One region of the Vibrio diazotrophicus genome, then DNA from elsewhere that is predicted to be linked to it. Evidence: predicted binding sites of a transcription regulator. Region 1 holds the regulator's gene; the other holds the start of a gene.
The links. Region 1 encodes MetJ, which represses methionine synthesis genes. Its sites were predicted from a motif close to TTAGACNTNTANANGTCTAA; they were not measured.
Positions count from the first base shown of each region.

Region 1 (8,045 bases):
ACTTAAGGTATATAAACCGTAACCGAGAAGTCCAACTAACACGATTGCAATAAGTCCACTACGCCAAGGTTTACGACGAGATGTTGTTTTCTTAGGGGCCGGCTTTTTCTGACTACGACCGCGTCTTACATAATCTTTATTAGCCACTGGAAATGTTCAATAGTTATAAAATCTGCCCACATGTTAAAGCAGTTTAAAGCGAGTTAACAGAGTATTCAGGGCAGTACTGTCTTTCGTACTGCCATTCATCTTATTAATTTCAGTGAGAACGAGGAGGTGCAGCACTCTCACGCACAATCAAATGGGTTTCTAATAGGCGAGAACCCGCTTGCACGTCATGACCACGCAACAGTTCCAACATCATCAACATAGCTTGACGACCAATCTCATAGCGAGGCTGAGAAATCGTAGTCAACGGTGGATCACAGTATTGTGAGAACTGGATGTCATCGAATCCGACCACAGAAAGGTCACGAGGAATACGCAAACCTAAGCGCTTAGCTTCTTGCATGGCACCAATTGCCATAGTGTCGTTGTGACAGAAGATGGCAGTTGGAGCGTCTGGTAATGAAAGTAACTGACGTACAGCCTTCACCCCTGACTCAAAAGTGAAATCACCATAAGTTGTATAAGTCGGATTCATAGTGATACCCGCTCTACGCAGTGCTTGTTGGTAACCTTGATGACGGAATTGGCAAAGTGTCGCACTTTCTGGACCAGAGATTTGAGCAATTCGCTTATGTCCAAGCTGAGTTAAATAATTTACAGCTTCAAATGCAGAGGTTAGGTTATCAATGTGAACCGTTGGTAACTCCAGTTCCGGAGCAAATTCACAAGCCATCACCATTGGTGGAAGATTTTTCTGTTCAGGCTTACTCACATCAAATGGTAAATCTGTACCTAGTAACAGCATTCCGTCCGCTTGTTTGGTGAAAACTAGATTAACAAATGAGCTTTCACGTTTCTTTTGCTGACCACTATCCCCCAGCAAAACAAGATATCCGTGCTCCATTGCCGCATCTTCAATACCACGAATAATTTCTGTGAAATAAGGATCACAAATATCCGGGACAATCGCTACGATCGTTTTCGACTCATTTCGACGCAGATTTCTCGCCAAAGAATTCGGTGAATAGCCAGCTTCTAAAACCGCTTCTTCTACGCGTTTGCGAGTCGAAGACGATACTTTCTCAGGATTCATCAGAGCTCGCGACACCGTCGCGGTCGATACGCCAGCAAGCTGGGCAACATCCTTCATTGTCGCCATGTTAAATAGCCCTCTTTTCTATTCCTTTGTGATGCTTAAGCAAACTGCGCTTAAAACACCTTTTGTAATTATGTTAATGGCGTATAAGTTGTGGGATACACACCTAGCCTTCCAGTGAGAAAAATACATTTCACAAAACGAAAACGATTCACTGAGGAAATTGTACCGTTAGTCTATTCATTTCTAAGCAGAAAGTTACGGTCAAATTAACAAATATTGCACTACAAGCGTGATTTTTATCACATTAGAGAATCTTTATATAGTACAGCATATTCAGCTCACTATTTTAAGCCATTATAAACTGTCGAAATTAGCTTAAATCTTGAGGCTCGATGTCCAGAGTCCAACGAACTTTGCTCGCCAACGGCAGCATTGAAATAGCAGGTTTAGCGCTCATCAACAATTTTTGCATCACCGATCGAGCTTCCGTTTGCAAAAGAAGTTGCCAGCGATATTTCCCCGCACGTTTGGCCAAAGGCGCGGGGGTTGGCCCTAGCACCATACAGTGTTGATCAAACAATGGATGCGCTTCCAACGTTTGCCGCACCTGACGCAAGAAATCTTCCACCATTTGCGATTGATTCGCTTCCGCTCGGAACAAGGTTAAATACGTGTATGGAGGTAGCATTGCAAGTTTGCGCTCAGCCAAAGCAGTCAAAGCGAAATGGTGATAGTCACGTTGCAGAAGATCCTGCAAAAGACTGTGTTCAGGATGGTGCGTTTGCAATATCACTTCACCGGGTTTACTTGCTCGTCCTGCTCTTCCTGCTACCTGAATAAATAACTGAGCGAGTCTCTCAGACGCTCGAAAATCGCTGCTGTAAAGAGAACCGTCCACATCCAGCAACGCCACCAAAGTCACATCCGGAAAGTGATGACCTTTCGCCAGCATTTGAGTGCCAATTAAAATCTTATACTCGCCTTTACGTATCGACTGTAATGCCGACTCTAAACTGCCTTTGCGGCGAGTACTGTCTCGGTCAATGCGAATGGTTTTGTAATCAGGAAATAGCTCCGCCAGTTGCTTCTCTAACTGCTCTGTACCAACTCCCACAGTGACCAACTGCGTTGAACCACAACTTTGACACTGATGCACAACGGGTCGTTGTGAGCCGCAATGGTGACAGCGCATTTCATTGCTGTACTGATGGAAGGTGTAATAAGCATCACAACGCTGACAGTCTGCAATCCAGCCACATTCGTGACACATCAAAGCGGGTGAAAAACCACGACGATTGAGAAACAGCAGAACTTGGTTACCCGCCGACAAATGACGACGCATATCGGCAATCAAAGGAGCCGATAAGCCGCTTTCCAAATATAAACCTTTTACATCCAGTACACGGTTGCGAGTGGGTACAGCCACCCCTGCTCGTTCAGTCAGTTGCAAATGATGATATTTACCCGTTAACGCATTGTGTAACGTTTCTAACGCAGGCGTTGCAGAGCCGAGTACAATCGGAATCTGTTCTTGATTAGCACGCATCACTGCCACATCGCGAGCATGATAACGCAGGCTATCCTGCTGCTTATACGAGCTGTCATGCTCTTCATCGACAATGATAATGCCAAGTGAAGCAAACGGAGTTAACAACGCAGAGCGCGTACCTATCACAATCCCAGCGACCTTATCTCGCGCAGATAACCACGCATTCAAGCGCTCAGTATCATTGAGCCCAGAGTGAACCACTTCCACAGGCACATTAAAACGCTTTCTAAAGCGGTTGATGGTTTGTGGTGTTAAACCGATCTCCGGCACAAGCACTAGAGCCTGTTTTCCTTGTTCCAGTACAGGTTTAATCAAATTGAGGTAAACCTCTGTTTTACCTGAACCAGTAACCCCTTCCAACAGATAGCAGCCAAAACCTTTATTACTATTAACTGAAGCAATCGCGATAGCTTGTTCTTGGTTTAATTTCGGCTTTTCAACATCCGCTTCAATCTGCTTAGGCCAGGCTTTGAATTGCGGCTTATGCTCACTAACCTCTATCCACCCCTTCTCTTGCAAAGTTTTAAGCGTGGTTGCACTGACTTCTTCTTCTAGCAGTGTAGAGTGAGACACAGGACCAGATGCAAGAAGATTCATCACCTGAGCCTGTTTGAAGGCTCGGCCAAAGCCTTGCATCATTTGATCTCGACCGCTAGAGGTTATCTGCCACTCTTTACTACTGGCAAAATCTGCGGGCTTTCCTTTTCGTAACGCGCTCGGCATCGCATTAGCAAGAGTGTCGCCCAGAGGAAACTGATAAAACTGACTACACCACTTTAAGAGTGAATAGAGTGTATCTGACCACAGCGGTTGAGAATCTAAGACTTCTTTGATCGATTTAAGCTGATCTGCTGAGAACTCCGACTCCTGCGCGAATTCCGTTACAACCCCCACCAATGTTTGACGGCCGAAAGGCACAGATACTCGCCCACCAATAATCGGAAACAGATGACTTGGAATGAGATAATCAAACTGTTTGTCTAACGGTACAGGTAGTGCAACACGAGCTATCGTTGGGCGCATAATTACTTTAGAGGGTAAAAATCAGAGAAAATACAGTCTACTGGATGACGCCATTAAATTCGAGCAACTAAAGTGGTGAAAATAACAGCGAAAGCGGTTGATCAGAAACTCAGGATTCATTAATATATCGCGCCTTGATGAGACGCTTGTAAGAACGCTCTTCAAGTGTCACCAATTATTTATTAATTTACGTGTGGTGTCCGGCTCAGATTCGGATAGCGACACGGCCTAATTTGAGGTTATCCCATGAAAACTGGTATCCACCCAGAATACAAAGAAGTAAACGCGACTTGCTCTTGTGGCAACTCTTTCGTTTTCAAATCTACTCTAGGTAAAGATTCAATGCACCTAGACGTATGTGACAAATGCCACCCATTCTACTCTGGTAAGCAACGTATCGTTGATACTGGTGGTCGTGTTGATCGCTTCAACAAGCGTTTCGGCGCTCTATCTAGCAAGAAGTAATTTTACTTTACGCAAAGATTTAAAAAAGGACGCTACGGCGTCCTTTTTAGTTTTCGCTTTCTTCAACCAGACACATGTCGAACTCAATAATCTGGTCTTAGGAGCTATATTTCTCACTTATCATAACTATGAAGACCCATTGACATACTCTAGAATGAGTGGCCTTAACAAAAACAATAAGGCTCCACCAAATGTCCAATAATGATCGCCATGAACTCAACGAGGAAGAAGCTTTTCGTCAGCAAGCCCTCGACTACCACGCTCTGCCAATTCCAGGCAAAATTGCCATCGCTCTCACAAAACCAGCAGATTCAGCAAAAGACTTAGCACTCGCCTACAGCCCTGGTGTTGCAGAACCTGTTCGCGAAATCGCACAGAACGTTGATAACGTTTATAAATACACAGCAAAAGGCAATACCGTCGCCGTTATTTCTAACGGTACCGCCATTCTTGGTTTAGGTAATCTTGGACCGATGGCTTCAAAGCCAGTTATGGAAGGTAAAGCTTTGCTGTTCAAACGTTTTGCAAACCTAGATTCCATCGATATCCAAGTAAAACACCGCACTATCGATGAATTTGTTGATACCGTAGCCAACATTGCTGATACCTTTGGCGGTATCAACCTAGAAGATATTAAAGCACCTGACTGTTTTGAAATTGAACGTCGCCTGATTGAACGTTGTGATGTACCCGTCTTCCACGATGACCAACACGGTACTGCGATTGTTACGGCAGCAGGCATGCTTAACGCGATTGAACTGCAAGGCAAAGAACTCAACGAATGTACTATTGTTTGTCTAGGCGCAGGTGCAGCGGCTGTCGCGTGTATGGAGCTGCTGATTAAATGTGGTGCTATGCGTGAAAAGATCTACATGCTTGACCGTAAAGGCGTCATCCACACTCGTCGCGATGACATCAATGAATACAAACAGTTATTTGCCAATAACACAGACAAACGTACGTTGGAAGATGTGATTAAAGGCGCTGATCTGTTCTTAGGCGTTTCAGGCCCTAACCTACTGACGGCTGATGAACTCAAATTGATGGCGGATAAACCTGTAGTGTTTGCTTGTTCAAACCCAGATCCAGAAATCAAACCTGCACTGGCCCATGCTGTGCGTGACGATTTGATTATGGGTACAGGCCGAAGCGACTATCCAAACCAAGTTAACAACGTGCTTTGTTTCCCATTTATTTTCCGTGGTGCGTTAGACGTGCGCGCGAAAGTGATCAACGATGAAATGAAACTGGCAGCAGTTGCAGCCATTCGCGAGTTAGCGAAAGAGCCTGTGCCTGAAGAAGTGTTAAAAGCCGCTGGTGTTGATACATTAAGTTTTGGCACAGAATACATTATTCCTAAACCAATGGACCCACGCTTACTTCCTCGTGTGGCAAGAGCTGTGGCTCAAGCGGCTATTGATTCTGGTGTTGCACGTATCGAGATGCCAGAAAACTACATGGCGAACTAGTTTTGAGCCTAGTGGTTTAATTACTCGCTAATGCCACTTGCTAATGCATTGCATCAAAAAAGCCCTGATTCGTATCAGGGCTTTTTATATCTATCTGCACAATTAGGCGTAAAAACAGATTATCGACAACAATTAGTCGTCGTAAGCCTCGAATTCGATACCCATTTCAGTCATTAACGCTTTCACTTCAGCTGGAATATCATCCGGACGGTCTTTACGCAGGTCTTCATCCGTTGGTAGCGGCTGGCCTGTATATGCGTGCAAAAACGCCTCACATAAAAGCTCACTGTTGGTCGCATGACGCAGGTTATTGATTTGGCGGCGAGTACGCTCATCTGTGAGAATTTTCAATACCTTAAGAGGAATTGATACGGTAATTTTTTTCACCTGCTCACTTTTCTTCCCATGCTCTGCATAGGGGCTAATATATTCACCGTTCCAGTCTGCCATTGCGCACCTTCATTGTTCGAATTCGAGTAATAATTCCAAAGGCTAGATTTTAGCGGGATTTACCGCCATAAGCAAAGACATATAGACGTCTAGAAGTGTTGACGTCTTTAAATAAGATAAGTAAAGTATGATGCAATTCCCCAATATAGACGAACACATGTATTCTTACTGTAAATTTGGATGTCTATACACAAACTAATTGTAGTTGCAGTTAAGTGACAAGCGAGTCAGCAACAATGCAGCTTCAAATAGGACGGGTATATTTAAGAGTCTTAGGAAAGGAAACACTCATGACCAAACGTAAGTCAGCTACCATCGCCGTTCGTACCGGAATCGAATCAGATACTCAATACCACGCGGTCGTTCCACCCATTTATCTCTCGACTAACTACGGCTTTCCTGCGTTTGGCGAAGTTCCACAATATGACTATACCCGCTCTGGCAACCCTAACAGAGGTCTGCTAGAAAAAGCGTTATACGAATTAGAGAGCGGTGAGGGTGCAGTAGTGACCAACTGCGGCACTTCAGCTTTAAACTTGCTTGCGTCAACGTTTCTTAGTCCTAACGACTTAATTATCGCTCCTCATGATTGCTATGGCGGAACTTACCGTTTATTCAACACCCGTTCGAATAAAGGCGACTTCAAAGTTCAGTTTGTTGATCAATCGGATCAGCAAGCACTTGCAGCAGCATTGGCGAAAAAACCAAAACTGGTGTTGTTAGAAACACCTTCTAATCCACTAGTGCGAGTGGTTGATATCGAACAAATCTGCCAGCAAGCAAAAGCGGTTGGTGCTTTAGTGGCGGTAGACAATACTTTCTTAACCCCTATATACCAACAGCCCCTGACACTGGGCGCTGATTTTGTCATTCACTCTACGACTAAATTTATCAATGGTCACTCAGATGTGATTGGTGGTGTCGTGATCAGTAAAACCAAGGCTCATGCTGAAGAGCTTGCTTGGTGGGGGAACTGTATTGGCGCTACGGGAACACCGTTTGACAGCTATATGACACTGCGTGGTATTCGCACCCTAGGTGCACGCATGCGTGTGCATGAAGAAAGCTCTCTGCAAATTTTGGATTATTTGAAATCTCAATCATTGATTAAAACCATATACCACCCTAGCCTACCAGAGCACCCAGGGCATGAGATTGCGAAGAAACAGCAGCTTGGTTTTGGTTCAATGCTCAGTTTTGAATTTGCAGGTAGCTTCGATCAACTAAAATTCTTTGTGGGAGAGTTAAAACTCTTCTCACTCGCTGAATCTCTTGGTGGTGTGGAAAGTTTAATTTGTCACCCAGCGAGTATGACTCATCGCGCTATGGGCGAAGCTGCTCTTGCTGAAGCAGGTATTTCGCATCTGTTATTGCGTTTATCGATTGGCTTAGAAGATGCTTCTGATCTTATCGCTGATTTGGATCAGGCCTTTACCAAAGCTAAGGAGAAGTTTTAATGACGGTTTCACGCCAACTACATAAATTTGGTGGCAGTAGCTTAGCGGATCCTGAATGTTATTTACGCGTAGCGAACATTCTTAAAGAGTACTCACAACCTGAAGATTTAGTGGTTGTTTCAGCGGCAGGCAAAACAACCAACCGCTTGATTGCATTTTTAGAAGCATTGAACAAAGACGGCCGTGTGGCCCATGAAACATTGCAATCACTGCGTCAGTTTCAATGCAAATTGGTTGAAGACTTACTGGAAGGTGAAGTCGCAGATAACTTGTTGACGCAAGTGAATGGCGAATTCATTCGCTTAGGCGAACTGACGGCTCCGTTGTCAAAAGCGGAGCAAGCCGCTGTTCTCGGCCACGGTGAAGTATGGTCTGCTCGTCTGTTAGCGGCGTTACTCAACCAAAACAGCTTACCTGCAGTTTCT
Region 1 covers NZ_CP151842.1:222,421-230,465, reverse strand. The annotation lists gene ftsN (cell division protein FtsN) at 1-147, opposite strand, end outside; gene cytR (DNA-binding transcriptional regulator CytR) at 260-1,267, opposite strand; gene priA (primosomal protein N') at 1,578-3,779, opposite strand; gene rpmE (50S ribosomal protein L31) at 4,026-4,244, shown strand; gene AAGA51_RS01005 (malic enzyme-like NAD(P)-binding protein) at 4,436-5,713, shown strand; gene metJ (met regulon transcriptional regulator MetJ) at 5,846-6,163, opposite strand; gene AAGA51_RS00995 (O-succinylhomoserine (thiol)-lyase) at 6,454-7,620, shown strand; gene AAGA51_RS00990 (bifunctional aspartate kinase/homoserine dehydrogenase II) at 7,620-8,045, shown strand, end outside.

Region 2 (8,045 bases), 690 kb from region 1:
AATTGCGCCTCTGGCTCTTGCTGGTGGCATTGCTCTGCGTTGTTTGAAATCGACCTGCATTTCGCATTGGCCATAAGTGACGCCTGAAGTTCCATTCCATTGGCTAAAGTTGAAGTTGGAACGATCACCGTTCACTTCACCAATCGCTGGCGTTAAGTTGTGCAGATCTGCTTCCATGCGGCGAAACACTGCATCGCTGTTGCTACAGAGTTTACGTCCGCCTTCTTGCCAGCATTGACGCTGGTGGCCAAATTGCCAGGCAGGCACTACGTGCTCCCATTCAATTCGGCTAGCTCGAGTTTGTTGTTTGCGGACTTTATATCCACAACTCTCCAAGTCAGGAATGCCTTTCTTACCCTGCCACGAAATGTCGCAGCCGCAGTAAAAAGAGGTTGGGTGATCTTTATAAATTTTCAGAGCTTCGTTTTTAGCGCTGGAAAAAGAGCTTGGAAAATCGGCGTAAGAAGTGTGAGAAACAAGCAGCAAAGCTGCTGTCAGCAGAAAGCGATAATTAAGCATATGTTGGACTGTATTTTATTGTTTTTTACAGTCTAACATTCTCTAAGTTGAAATCTAGTTGAGAAATCTATCGCTATTTTCGGTTAAAAATATCCGAGTGACTCGCAGTTGGTTGGCCGCGACTTTTCATTCGCACTTATCCGGTGAGCTGAATGCCAGTAAAGGTGAGCGTTTGTTTGCACTGTTGGCAGCGGTAAGTGGCCTGTTTACGCAATACTTTATTGTGGCGACGGACGGATAGAGGATATTGGCTACAGGAGCATTGGTAGGCAAAGGTTTTTCCCTGAACCGATTCAACAGACATCTTATGGGTGGTTTCAGCAGGTAAATTGAATACTTGATTCATGACTGCTTGCCACTCAGCACCATGAGGCTTTACACGGCCATAGATAGCATAAGTGATGAGATGGGCGATTTCATGAGGAATGACTTCATTGAGAAAAGCTTGTTGATTTTCTTTGAACAACACTGGATTCAAACGTATCTCCCACAATTGTAAATACGCTTTTCCAGCAGCCTTTCCTCTCAGTCGGTAGCTGATTTCTGGCAGGTCGAACTGGCGTTTGAAGTATCGAGAAGTGATGTCTACACACTTTTTTACTTGTGATAATGCTTGGTATTGCAGTTGAAAATCGGTCAAGTCTGGCTCCAAAAAATATCCCCACTATTACCTATTGAATCAGGTAATAGCGGGGAGATTATAACATCAAACCTCTTTTTATCATTGAGTAGAACTTCGAGCCAAGATGATAAAAAGAAGGAGGAGACCCTATGGTTGATGTTTTCTCTTAATCGTTGCTTGGTAACCATGCCATGTGGCATATCCGAGTATCGGCATAGTAAAGAGCATGCCGATTCCGTAAGTTGCAAAGCCGATTAAAATACCGCCGCAGATAATTGCAGCCCAGACAATCATGGCTGAGATGTTGGATTTTACTGCGTTAAAACTGCTGAAAATGGCTGTCATCACATCGACACGTCTTTCCATCATTAAAGGAATTGAAAACGCGGAGATGCTGAAAATGACACTGGCAATAATGAAGCCAATAAGAGAGCCGATGACTAAGAATGGGAGGAAGTCGGTCAGTGGTGCTCCTTGTACCGATGGATAGAGTGCGTGCAAGAGTGCAGCGATTCTCATCCAGAAAATCATCGCAACAGCCAGTGCGACCGCAAACATCCACTGTGATGTGCTATTACGCGTAATGGCTTTCATTGAATGTAATAAGCTACTTTCTTTGCCTCGTTCTCGTTGCCAAGCTGCATCATAAAGGCCAAGTGCTAGGAAAGGGCCAATTAACATGTAAACCACGAGAGCGGGCATCACGACAAGATGAGTGCCTTGCCATTGAATAAGCAGAACAATGCCAACAGCAGCAGCCATAAAGCAGAGTCCATAAAATGCGCTGATTAAAGGTAAGCGAATAAAGTCGTGTAAGCCAAGAGCAAGCCAGTGAAGAGGTGCGGAGATTTCCACTTTATTGCAAGGCAGTGTGCGAGCATATTCCTGATGACTGACTTCTTTGTCTTTTTGCTTGAAGTCAGAAGGGTCTATTGTACGAGGCATAAATCCTCCCAAAACAATATGGCAGTGAATTAAAAAATGGGTTTTCCTAGTTTTTCTAAGAAAACGACCGAGTTCCTGTAACATTTTATTAACTATTACTTTGTTAACTATTGTAGATAAGGTTGGAAAATACAAATCGCCAGATGGAAATTTAAACCGCAACTGATTTAGATACGTTGAAAAAGAAAAGCCCCCGCCAGTTGGCGAGGGCTTGTCAGTAAAGCATTTCGAATTACTTGATGTTTGCGAAATCGCGTAGTAATTCAACTTTGTCAGTTGCTTCCCAAGGGAATTCTTCACGGCCAAAGTGACCGTAAGCAGCTGTTTTCTTATAGATAGGTTGAAGTAGGTTCAACATCTCTTGCAGACCGTATGGACGTAGGTCGAAGAATTGGCGAACTGCTTCGATGATGATGTCGTGAGACACTTTTTCAGTACCGAATGTTTCAACCATGATAGATGTTGGATCTGCAACACCGATAGCGTATGAAAGTTGGATTTCACAACGATCAGCCATACCAGCAGCGACAATGTTTTTCGCTACGTAGCGCGCTGCGTATGCTGCAGAACGGTCAACTTTTGATGGATCTTTACCAGAGAATGCACCGCCACCGTGACGAGCTGCACCGCCGTAGGTATCAACAATGATCTTGCGACCAGTCAAACCACAGTCACCCATTGGGCCACCGATTACGAAACGGCCAGTTGGGTTGATGAAGAATTTAGTTTGTTTGCTCAACCATTCCGCAGGAAGTACAGGTTTGATGATCTCTTCCATCACTGCTTCACGTAGATCTGGAGTAGAGATTGAATCACAGTGTTGAGTTGAAAGAACGACTGCATCGATACCAACAATCTTACCTTGATCGTATTGGAAAGTTACCTGAGATTTTGCATCTGGACGTAACCAAGGTAGCGTGCCGTTTTTACGAACTTCAGCTTGTTTTTGAACAAGTAGGTGAGAGTATGTAATTGGTGCAGGCATCAATACGTCAGTTTCGTTTGTTGCGTAACCGAACATGATACCTTGGTCACCTGCGCCTTGCTCTTTAGGATCAGCTTTATCTACACCTTGGTTTATGTCTGGAGACTGTTTACCAATGGTGTTTAGAACTGCACATGAGTTAGCATCGAAGCCCATATCTGAATGGACATAACCGATTTCACGAACAGTTTCACGCGTTAGCTCTTCAATATCAACCCATGCTGAAGTTGTGATCTCACCACCGACCATAACCATGCCAGTTTTTACGTAAGTTTCACAAGCAACACGTGCTTTAGGATCTTGTTCCAAAATGGCATCTAGGACCGCATCTGAGATTTGGTCTGCGATTTTATCCGGATGTCCCTCTGATACTGATTCAGAAGTAAACAGGTGTTTAGCCATGGTAGCTCCATATAAATAGTCAAAAAGTAGGGAAACAGATTTTTCACTACTTTGAAAAATGGTTATTATGTAGGTGTTTCTACATCTAGACGGCTATTTTAGTTTTCAATGCTTAAATTACAAGCTCTTTTTTACTTTTAGATATAACTAAACGTTCACGTGTGTTCTTTCTTTAACTTGCAACCTTATCCGTGCACATCCGACAAAATTGCTTCAACGGTCAAGTAAACGATTGCAGTGATCTAGGGGCTTTGTAACAATACCACCCATTATAGATGGGTATATTTCACTTCGCTTAAATCAATCAGGAGCTGACATGGCGTCTCGCAAACAATTGGCAAATGCAATCCGTGCTCTGAGCATGGACGGTGTTCAAAAAGCTAACTCTGGCCACCCAGGTGCCCCAATGGGTATGGCGGATATCGCTGAAGTACTTTGGCGTTCGCACCTAAACCACAACCCACAAAACCCTAACTGGGCTGACCGCGACCGTTTCATCCTTTCTAACGGTCATGGCTCGATGCTGATTTACTCACTGCTTCACCTGACTGGTTACGAGCTTTCAATCGATGACCTTAAAAACTTCCGTCAGCTTCATTCTAAAACTCCGGGTCACCCTGAGTACGGTTACGCACCGGGTGTTGAAACTACGACTGGTCCTCTAGGTCAAGGTATCACTAACGCTGTGGGTATGGCGCTGGCTGAGAAAGCACTTGCTGCTCAGTTCAACAAAGAAGGCCATGAGATTGTTGACCACTACACGTACGCGTTCATGGGCGACGGCTGTATGATGGAAGGTATCTCACACGAGGCGTGTTCTCTTGCAGGTACTTTAGGTCTGGGCAAACTGATTGCATTCTGGGATGACAACGGTATCTCTATCGATGGTCATGTTGAAGGTTGGTTCGCTGACGATACGCCAAAACGTTTTGAAGCGTACGGCTGGCACGTTATTCCTGCGGTTGATGGTCACGATGCTGATGCAATCAATGCAGCGATTGAAGCGGCGAAAGCAGAAACATGTCGTCCTACTCTAATTTGTACAAAAACCATCATCGGTTTTGGTTCTCCAAACAAAGCAGGCTCTCACGACTGTCACGGTGCTCCACTAGGCGCAGATGAAATCCAAGCTGCACGTGAATTCCTCGGTTGGGAACACGCACCATTTGAAATCCCTGCAGATATCTACGCGAACTGGGATGCAAAAGAAGCAGGCGCAGCAAAAGAAGCAGCATGGGAACAAAAATTCGCAGCGTACGCAGCGGCATACCCAGAGCTAGCGGCAGAATTCAAACGTCGCGTGAACGGCGAACTTCCTGCTGAATGGGAAGAGAAAGCAAACGCGGTTATTGCTGAGCTTCAAGCAAATCCAGCCAACATTGCATCACGTAAAGCGTCTCAAAACGCACTAGAAGCATTCGGTAAAATGCTACCTGAATTCATGGGCGGCTCGGCTGACCTTGCACCTTCAAACCTCACCATGTGGTCTGGCTCTAAGTCAATCACACCAGAAGATGCATCAGGCAACTACATCCACTACGGTGTTCGTGAATTCGGTATGACGGCTATCATGAACGGTATCGCGCTACACGGCGGTTTCGTTCCTTACGGCGCAACCTTCCTGATGTTCATGGAATACGCACGTAACGCACTGCGTATGGCAGCACTGATGAAAGTGCAAAACATCCAAGTGTACACGCACGACTCTATCGGTCTTGGCGAAGATGGTCCAACTCACCAACCAGTTGAGCAAACGGCTTCTCTACGTCTAACTCCAAACATGAGCACATGGCGTCCATGTGACCAAGTCGAATCAGCAGTCGCTTGGAAACTGGCTATCGAGCGTAAAGATGCGCCTACTGCGCTTATCTTCTCTCGTCAAAACCTAGCACAGCAAGCTCGTTCAGCAGAGCAAGTAGCTGACATCGCTAAGGGTGGTTACATCCTGAAAGATTGTGCAGGCAAACCTGAGCTAATCCTGATTGCAACAGGCTCTGAAGTTGAATTGGCTGTAAAAGCGGCTGAGCAACTTACCGCTGAAGGCAAACAAGTACGTGTTGTTTCAATGCCATCAACAGACGCATTCGACAAGCAAGACGCAGCTTACCGTGAAGCAGTACTTCCTGCTGACGTAACTGCACGTATCGCTATCGAAGCAGGTATCGCGGATTACTGGTACAAGTACGTTGGCCTAAACGGCAAAATCATCGGTATGACCACATTCGGTGAGTCTGCACCAGCAGACCAACTGTTCAAGATGTTCGGTTTCACTGTTGAAAACGTGGTTGAGAAAGCGAAAGAGTTGATTAAGTAAGTTAAACTTTTTAAATAAAAAACGAGCCTTAGAGCTCGTTTTTTCATGGATAAAATACTTTAAATTCACATTTTTCGAGAAGTTAATCTATTATTAAATGAAATAATGACTTATAAAGGCGAGTAAGAAATGGGTTTTTCCTCACTCTAAGATGTTAAAATTTAACTATATCACGTCACTAATTGTTTGTAAGCATTTTGGTTTTTTGTTATATATCATTCTCAATTATCTTTGAAAGATTCTTCTAATATTTCTTGACTATTAATTGTACCTACAACTTCCATTAATATAAATATAGGGCAGAATGGATTATCTACTACAGAATTGTTAATTAGTGGTTTAATACGGTTATAATCTAATCCTAGATTGTCAGGTATTTTATTTGGAAATATTATATAGGTATTTGATACCTATAGTTTTTATTGCTGATGGCTATAAGCAGTTTTCTATTTTGGTGGTGATTTCTATAGTTTTCTTTCTTTGAATAACCTTTATAGTTTTCGGTGTTGGGGTATAGGAGGATTGGTTCAATTTCTCTCCATGGGTTTATGCCAAAAAGTTCATAGAAAATGGAGTCGGTTTTACTCTCCTTATGCAACCATACCCATTCATGGGTATTCGATCCCATTAATTATTTTTTTATTGTTATCTGTATTAGTCTATAAAATAAAAATAACCTAAAATTAAAATTAAAATTAAAATTAAAATTAAAATTAAAATTAAAATTAAAATTAAAATTAAAATTATAAGTCTGATTTTTTTGAATGGAATATATAAAATAAATTTAGATCAATGCTCTGTATAAAATTAAACGGCCAAAAATAACCACTATTATTTGGGAAGTAATAATTTAGAAAAGCTATTAAATTATTGCATGGGTTAACATGTTCCCTTGCCATTATATAATCGTATTGCAACCCGTTTTTAATAGCATTTTTCCTAGTGGTTAGATATCTACCTAATCTCCAAGCTATTCCAGGATCGGTTGGGATTATAATGGAAATTGTACCATTAGGTTTTAGTACTCTTTTCCATTCTTTTATAACTAAATGCGGTTCATATAAGTGTTCTAGAATATGTGTAGCAATTAAACGGTCAAAACTATCATTGTCAAAACTTAACTGTTTAGCATCTTCAACAAGATAAGATATTCTCCTATCATTATCTCCTATCCCTAATTTTTCTTTTGCAAAAGAAAGATTTTTAGGGTCGCTATCTGTTATTATATATTCAGTGAACGTATGGTTTACATATTTAAAATGCTCACCTAATCCAGCTCCAAATTCCAATACTCTTGAGAAGTGTTCGTTAGTTTTGAACTTATTTTCACAGGATTTATGGCCTAAATTAAGTACTTTACCTGTAGAATTATTGTAAACGCGCTCTTCATATGTATCACTAAAGCTTTCTAAATAGAGAAGCCAATCAATATCATCATCTTTATTTTTTCTCATATCTAATCCTATAATTCTTGTTCTATATTAACTGGATAGTAATTATTATAATGTAAATATGTTAAGTTCATTCTTCCTTTTGTTACGTTATCTAACATTAATCCTGTGAAGAGGCTAATTACTGATATTACACCTATACTGCTAGCTAGAATAGCTGTTGGGACTCGTTCAACTAAACCAGTATCTATGAAATCTATCACTACAGGTATTCCTAAAATCATAGAGACAGTAATTAAAAAAATGGAAAGAATAGAAAAGAAAAATAATGGTTTAATATCCCTAATTAGATAGATTATAAATGATAATATTTTTAATCCATCAGAATACGTTCTTAATTTGCTTTTAGTACCTTCTGGTCTTGAGTTATAGTTTGTTGGAACCTCAGCTATAGGTATTTTATGGTGTAATGCGTGAACTGCGAGTTCTGTTTCTATTTGAAATCCATCACTTATAATTGGAACCGTTTTTACAAATCGTTTACTCATTACACGATATCCAGAAAAAACATCTGTCAATGATGATTTAAACACTTTATTTATAAGAATAGAAAAGGCTTTGTTTCCTAGTATATGACCTTTAGGATAAGCTTCTTGTCGTTGTGATCGGGTACCTATTACCATATCCAGTTGATTATTTAATAAAGTTTCAATTAGTGTTGAAACAACAGTATGATCGTAGGTAGCATCACCATCGGCCATTACATATAGATCAGCATCTATATCAGAAAACATCCTACGTACAACTTCACCTTTACCTTGTCTTGTTTCTTTTCTTACTATTGCTCCTTTTTGTCTAGCCTCTTCA
Region 2 covers NZ_CP151842.1:2,854,279-2,862,323, reverse strand. The annotation lists gene AAGA51_RS13155 (endonuclease) at 1-519, opposite strand, end outside; gene AAGA51_RS13150 (SprT family zinc-dependent metalloprotease) at 656-1,159, opposite strand; gene AAGA51_RS13145 (DUF2189 domain-containing protein) at 1,289-2,086, opposite strand; gene metK (methionine adenosyltransferase) at 2,319-3,473, opposite strand; gene tkt (transketolase) at 3,790-5,787, shown strand; gene AAGA51_RS13130 (class I SAM-dependent methyltransferase) at 6,531-7,241, opposite strand; gene AAGA51_RS13125 (glycosyltransferase family 2 protein) at 7,250-8,045, opposite strand, start outside.
Region 2: a site for MetJ is predicted at 3,551-3,570, ahead of metK (methionine adenosyltransferase). Genes of this name have one in related genera too.